2 linked regions of the Hyalangium gracile genome follow. Each later gene encodes a partner of the first gene's protein in a complex. Links are inferred from orthologs where the notes say so. Each region holds a gene or a part of one and is shown in the gene's direction. Other genes may lie near its edges. The genes, in order: accB and accD.

Region 1 (3,201 bases):
CCCGCCGAGCCGGACGTCATGACGCTGCTGGCGACCATCAAGATCAAGGGCAAGCTGGCCTCCGGCCGGGGCGTGGAGACCAACGAGGTGACCTACCCCATCGAGCTCACTCGGGGGGTGGGGTGCCTGGAGAACCAGACCGCCAGGCCGACGGCGGACTTCCCGTGCGCCAACCCCGGTCAGGACGGCGCCCCGTACGTGTGCCAGTAGGCTTGACGGGCTCCTCTTCTTTGCCTAAGCGCACCCCGCCATGTCCTTCCGCGCACACCTAGAGTCGGTGGTCAATCAGGTCGACGGTGCCCTTGCGTGCAGTGTGATGGGCTTCGACGGCATCTCCGTGGAGACGTACCAGAAGGACGAGGCGGGGGAGCTGGAGCTCAACGGCGCCTGGGTCGAGTATGCCAACCTGCTCACCCAGCTGAAGAACGCCGCGGACGTGCTCAAGACGGGCGCCGTCACCGAGCTGAGTGTCAACAGCGAGAAAGTGTTGACCATCATCCGCATGGTGTCGCCCGAGTACTTCCTGGTGCTGGCGCTCAAGGCGGAGGGCAACTACGGCAAGGGCCGCTACGTGCTGCGGGTCACCGCGCCGAAGGTCCGCGCCGAGCTGTAAGGCGGGCAGGCGCTCGACGCGCCGCCCCACCGCTTTCCCCTTTCCAAAGGGGAGTTCCATCGGCTAGACACCCCGGACTTTTTCAGCAGTCCGAAGGAGCTGTTCCCATGGCCGGTGTCATTGATACCTCCGAGTTCCGCAAGGGCCTCAAGATCGAGATCGACGGCGAGCCGTTCGAGATCGTCGACTTCCAGCACGTCAAGCCGGGCAAGGGCGCCGCCATCGTGCGCACCTCCATCCGCAGCCTCATCTCGGGCCGCCTGCTGACACCGACGATGAAGTCGGGCGACAAGGTGGGCCGGCCGGACATCGAGGAGAAGGAGATGCAGTACCTCTATGTCCAGGGAGAGGACTTCTACTTCATGGACACCCGCAACTACGAGCAGACCTTCCTCAGTGAGAAGGAGCTCGGGGATGCGAAGAACTACCTGAAGGAGAACATCAACGTCTCGGTGCTCTTCTACAACGGGAAGGCCATCGGCGTGACGCTGCCCAACTCGGTGGACCTGAAGGTCACCAAGTGCGATCCGGGCGTGCGCGGCGACACGGTGTCCGGCGCGCTGAAGCCGGCCACGCTCGAGACGGGCTACACGGTCAACGTCCCGCTCTTCATCAACGAGGGGGACATCCTGAAGATCGACACGCGCGACGGGAAGTACCTCACGCGCGTGGCCACCGGGGGATAGTCCGGGCAGCTGCCCGGGTCGGGAGGGGACGCATGGCGACGAAGCGCAAGGCAACGCGGCCCGAGGGCGAGCCCACGCCGGCCGGTGGTAGCGGCCGCGAGCCGGGGGCGACGTCCCTGGACGTGGAGGCGCTGCGGCAGATCGTGGAGATGCTGGAGGCCTCGGACGTGACGAGGCTGGTGTGGCAGCGAGGCGAGGAGCGGCTGTACATCCGCCGCGGCCACGGGCCCGCGCCCACCATCGTCCACCAGGCCGCTCCGGTGAGCCCGTCGGTGAGCCCGGTGACGGTGCCGGCGGTGGAGTACGCGGCGCCTGCTCGGGCGGCGGCTCCCGCGGCGGCCCCGGCGGCGGCTCCCGCGGCGGCTCCGGCCAAGCCGGCCGAGAAGCCCGGCCACCTGGTGACGAGCCCCTTCGTGGGCACGTTCTACCGGACGCCCGCCCCGGACCAGCCTCCCTTCGTGGAGGTGGGCTCGGTGGTGAAGAAGGGCCAGGTGCTCTGCATCATCGAGGCGATGAAGCTGATGAACGAGATCGAGGCCGACGTGCCCGGGCGCGTGGCCGAGATTCTGCTGGAGAACGGCCACCCGACGGAGTTCGGTCAGGCGCTGTTCCGCATCGAGCCGGCGTAGTCCGTCAGGCCGGCCACGCGCCGGCCGCGGGGCCCACGAGGAGGGCAGGGCGTGTTCAAGAAGGTGCTGATTGCCAACCGCGGGGAGATTGCCCTGCGGGTCATCCGCGCCTGCCGGGAGCTGGGCATCGCCACGGTGGCGGTGCACTCCACGGCGGATGCCAACGCGCTGCACGTGCGCTTCGCCGACGAGGCGGTGTGCATCGGCCCTCCGCCGTCCAAGGAGAGCTACCTCAACATCCCGCAGCTGCTGTCCGCCGCGGAGATTACTCGCGCGGACGCCATCCACCCCGGCTACGGCTTCCTCTCGGAGAACGCCGAGTTCGCCGAGGTGTGCGAGAACTGCAAGATCCGCTTCATCGGCCCGCGCCCGGAGATGCTGCGGCTGATGGGCAACAAGGTGCGCGCCAAGCAGGCCGCGCGCGAGGCGGGCATCCCGCTGCTGCCCGGCAGCACCGGCGTGGTGAAGGATCCGAAGGAAGCGGAGGCCATTGCCCGCGAGATCGGCTTCCCCGTCATCATCAAGGCGGCGGCGGGCGGCGGCGGCAAGGGGATGAAGATCGTCCGCGAGCCCGGCGCCCTGGTGCAGGCGTTCTCCACGGCGGCGGCCGAGGCGGTGGCCAGCTTCAACAACGGCGACCTCTACATCGAGCGGTACGTGGAGAAGCCGCGCCACATCGAGATCCAGATCGCCGCGGACGAGCACGGCAACGTCATCCACCTGGGTGAGCGCGAGTGCTCGGTGCAGCGGCGGCACCAGAAGCTGATTGAGGAGAGCCCGTCGCCGGCGCTCACCCCGGAGCTGCGCGAGAAGATGGGGCGCACCTCCGTCGAGGCGATGCAGAAGCTGCGCTACAACAACGTGGGCACCATCGAGTACCTGCTGGACGAGCGCGGCCAGTTCTACTTCATGGAGATGAACACCCGCATCCAGGTGGAGCACCCCGTGACGGAGCTCGTCACCGGCGTGGACCTGGTGCGCGAGCAGATCCGCATGGCCTATGGCCACCCGCTGCGCTTCAAGCAGTCGGACATCCAGATGCGCGGCGCCGCCATCGAGTGCCGCGTCAACGCCGAGGATCCCGTCACCTTCGCGCCCTGGCCCGGCCGCATCACCGGCTACAGCGTGCCGGGCGGGTATGGCGTGCGTGTGGACTCCGCTGCGTATGAGAACTACACCGTGCTCCCGTACTACGACAGCCTGCTGGCCAAGCTGATCGTCCACGCGGAGGACCGGGAGACGGCCATCAAGCGGATGCAGCGGGCGCTCGGGG
Region 2 (3,072 bases), on another replicon or contig:
AGACCTCTAGTGTGAAGCTGCAAGTCCTCGGCTGTCACGGTGGCGAGCTGCCCTCGTGCCGGACCACATGCTTCCTCGTGGACGACGTGCTCGCGCTGGACGCGGGGGCGCTCACGAGCACGCTCACGCTCGATCAGCTCTGCAGGGTGGACGACATCCTCGTTGGCCACAGCCACTTCGACCACATCAAGGACTTGCCGCTGTTGGCCGACCTGGTGATCGGCCGGCGGGACCGCCCCGTCACCATCCACGCCTCGCGCGAGTGCGCCCGGTCGCTGCGCGAGTACATGTTCAACAACTCGCTCTGGCCGGACTTCACCGCCATTCCCACCAAGAAGAACCCGGTGCTGCGCATCAAGGCGTTCCGCGCCGGCAGCACCTTCCAGGTGGGCCGCTACAGCGTGCAGTCCATCCCGGTGAGCCACCCGGTGGAGTCCTGCGGCTTCGTCATCTCCAACGGCCAGTCCTCCATGGCCATGAGCGGCGACACGGGGCCCACCGACAAGCTGTGGCAGGTGCTCAACGGGGTGAAGAACCTCAAGGCGCTGCTGCTGGAGACCAGCTTCCCCAACGCGCTGCAGGAGCTGGCGGACCTGTCCGGCCACCTCACGCCCCGCACCGTGCAGCAGGAGCTGGCCAAGTTCGAGCGCAACGGCACCAGCGTGCTGCTCTACCACCTCAAGCCGGCCTTCGTGAGCCAGCTCAAGCGCGAGCTGTCCGGACTCCCAGTGGAAATCCTGGAGCTGGGCGACACCTTCGAGTTCTGAGCTTGACGGGCTGCGTCGTAGCCGGGGGTTGACGGACGCCCCCAGGCGGATTAACCCCGCGCCTCCCATGGCCTGGTTCTCCAAGAAGCCCCGTATCTCCACCCGCCAGGAGCCCACCGCTGAAGAACAGCCCTCGCGCATGCAGGGCTTGTGGGCCAAGTGCGAGAGCTGTGACGAGATCATCTACCGGCAGGAGCTGGAGAAGAACTGGATGGTGTGCCCGCACTGCGAGCACCACCACCCGTGGACGGCGCGCGCCCGGCTGGGCGGCCTGCTGGATCCGGACAGCTTCGAGGAGTTCGACAAGGAGCTGGAGCCGCAGGATCCGCTCGGGTTCGCCGACTCGAAGAAGTACAAGGACCGGCTCAAGTCCACGCGCAAGAACCTGGGAGAGAACGACGCGTTCATCTCCGGGGTGGGCCGCATCGAGGGCCACCAGGTGTCGGTGGGCTGCTTCGTGTTCGAGTTCATGGGCGGCTCCATGGGCTCGGTGGTGGGCGAGAAGGTGACGCGCGTGTTCGAGCGCGCGTACGAGCTGAAGTGCTCGGCGCTGATCTTCTCGGCCTCCGGCGGCGCGCGCATGCAGGAGGGCATCTTCTCGCTGATGCAGATGGCGAAGACGTCCGCGGCCATCGCGCGGTTCCGCACCGGCAACAAGCCCTACGTCTCGGTGATGCTGCACCCGACGACGGGCGGCGTGGCGGCCTCGTTCGCCTGGCTGGGGGACATCATCCTGGCCGAGCCCAAGGCGCTCATCGGCTTCGCGGGCCCGCGCGTCATCGAGCAGACGATCCGCCAGAAGCTCCCGGAGGGCTTCCAGCGCTCGGAGTTCCTGCTGGAGCACGGGATGATCGACGCCATCGTCCCGCGCAAGGAATTGCGGACGAAGCTGGGGCAGGTCCTCGGCCTGCTGGGCTGAGCCCGCTCCTCTCTCCAAGAACCTGGGAAAGCGCTGCCCTGAGGGACGGGGTTGGCGCCCGGTGCCGTGCACGCGGCTCGTCTTCCGGTGCCAGCGCTCCAGGGCAGCTTGGAACCCGAGCGATCCCTCCCCACTGTCTGGCCGCCAATCGGGGGAAGCGCTGCGCGACGTTTCCCACCCGACGAGGCAGGGCGAGCCGGGTGGGGGGAATGTGCCAGCGCTTGGGGGAGGAGAACCGATGGCGCAAGGAGTGATCGGAGAAGTTCTTCCGGGGGCCGATCGTCCAGGCGATCCGTGGGATGGGAGTCCACGGTGGTCGCCCCACTTCCGCTCGCTGTACGTCCTGGTGCTGGACGGGGCGATCACGGTGGGGGCCCTCTTCTGCGCGGCGCTGGTGCGCTTCGATGGGACGATGCCCGCGCAGTGGCAGGCGGCGCTCGAGCAGCGGTTGCCGTTGCTGCTCGCGCTGCGCCTGGCCGCGGTGATCGGGTTCGGGCTGCACCGCTGGTCCTTCCGCAGCTCGGGGCTGAGCGAGGCGGGGCGGCTCGTCATGGCCAACGCCCTGGCCACGGTGGCGTTCGAGGCCAGCCGGTCCTTCTTCCACTTCGAGCCCCTGCCGCGCTCGGTGATCGCGCTGGAGTTCTTCTTCACCACGACGCTGATGGGCGTCTACCGGTTCGCCCCGCGGATGGCGCGGCAGTGGTACCTGGATCAGCGGCGCTCGCGGGCGCGCGGCGCGCGGCGGACGATCATCGTCGGGGCGGGCAGCGCGGGAGATCTGCTGCTGCGCGATCTGCTGAGCACGCCGGAGGGCCCGTGGCACGTCATCGGGCTGGTGGACGACGATCCGGGCAAGCGCGGCACGTTCCTCAACGGCAAGCCGGTGCTCGGGTCCATCGAGGCGCTGCCGGAGCTGGTGACGAAGCACCGCGTGAGCCAGGTGCTGATCGCCATCCCCCGCCTGTCCCCCGAGCGCATCCGGCACATCCTGGGCCTGTGCAAGCACCAGAGCGTGAGCTTCAAGATCATCCCCGCCTCGTTCGCGTGGCTCGATCAGAAGATCACCGCGGCGATGCTGCACGATCTCAGCCCGGAGCACCTGCTGCCCCGGGACGCCATCGCGTTCGACCAGGAGGAGATGCACAAGCTGGTCGCGGGGCGCCGCATCCTCGTCACCGGAGGAGCGGGCTCCATCGGCAGTGAGATCGCGCGCCAGGTGGCGGGGCACGCGCCCGCCTCGCTCGTGCTGCTGGACATCAACGAGAACGAGCTCTACCTGCTGGTGCGCCAGCTCCAGGAGCGCCACCCGCAGCTGAAGGTGAGCTCCATCGTGGCGGACATCCGGGACCTGGACCGGCTGATGCGGGTGGGCCTGGAGCACCGGCC

Evidence for each region.
Region 2: the proteins of accB (region 1) and accD are in contact, whole or in part, in a solved structure (PDB 8UXZ), measured with the Escherichia coli proteins. The link is inferred for Hyalangium gracile from one-to-one orthologs.

The regions. Positions count from the first base shown.
Region 1 is NZ_JAHXBG010000008.1:119,587-122,787, forward strand. The notes cover bases 241-3,129. They hold accB (acetyl-CoA carboxylase biotin carboxyl carrier protein), read left to right. Parts: upstream 241-1,331; coding sequence 1,332-1,928; downstream 1,929-3,129. Other genes in these bases: KY572_RS17835 (roadblock/LC7 domain-containing protein), read left to right, coding at 251-613; efp (elongation factor P), read left to right, coding at 721-1,299; accC (acetyl-CoA carboxylase biotin carboxylase subunit), read left to right, coding at 1,980-3,129. Also shown: KY572_RS17830 (hypothetical protein), read left to right, coding at 1-210; more of accC, read left to right, coding at 3,130-3,201. UniProt on the Escherichia coli protein: This protein is a component of the acetyl coenzyme A carboxylase complex; first, biotin carboxylase catalyzes the carboxylation of the carrier protein and then the transcarboxylase transfers the carboxyl group to form malonyl-CoA.
Region 2 is NZ_JAHXBG010000048.1:31,508-34,579, forward strand. Bases 1-2,760 are described here. They hold accD (acetyl-CoA carboxylase, carboxyltransferase subunit beta), read left to right. Parts: upstream 1-834; coding sequence 835-1,686; downstream 1,687-2,760. Other genes in these bases: KY572_RS46180 (Crp/Fnr family transcriptional regulator), read left to right, coding at 1-10; KY572_RS46185 (MBL fold metallo-hydrolase), read left to right, coding at 12-767; KY572_RS46195 (nucleoside-diphosphate sugar epimerase/dehydratase), read left to right, coding at 1,925-2,760. Also shown: more of KY572_RS46195, read left to right, coding at 2,761-3,072.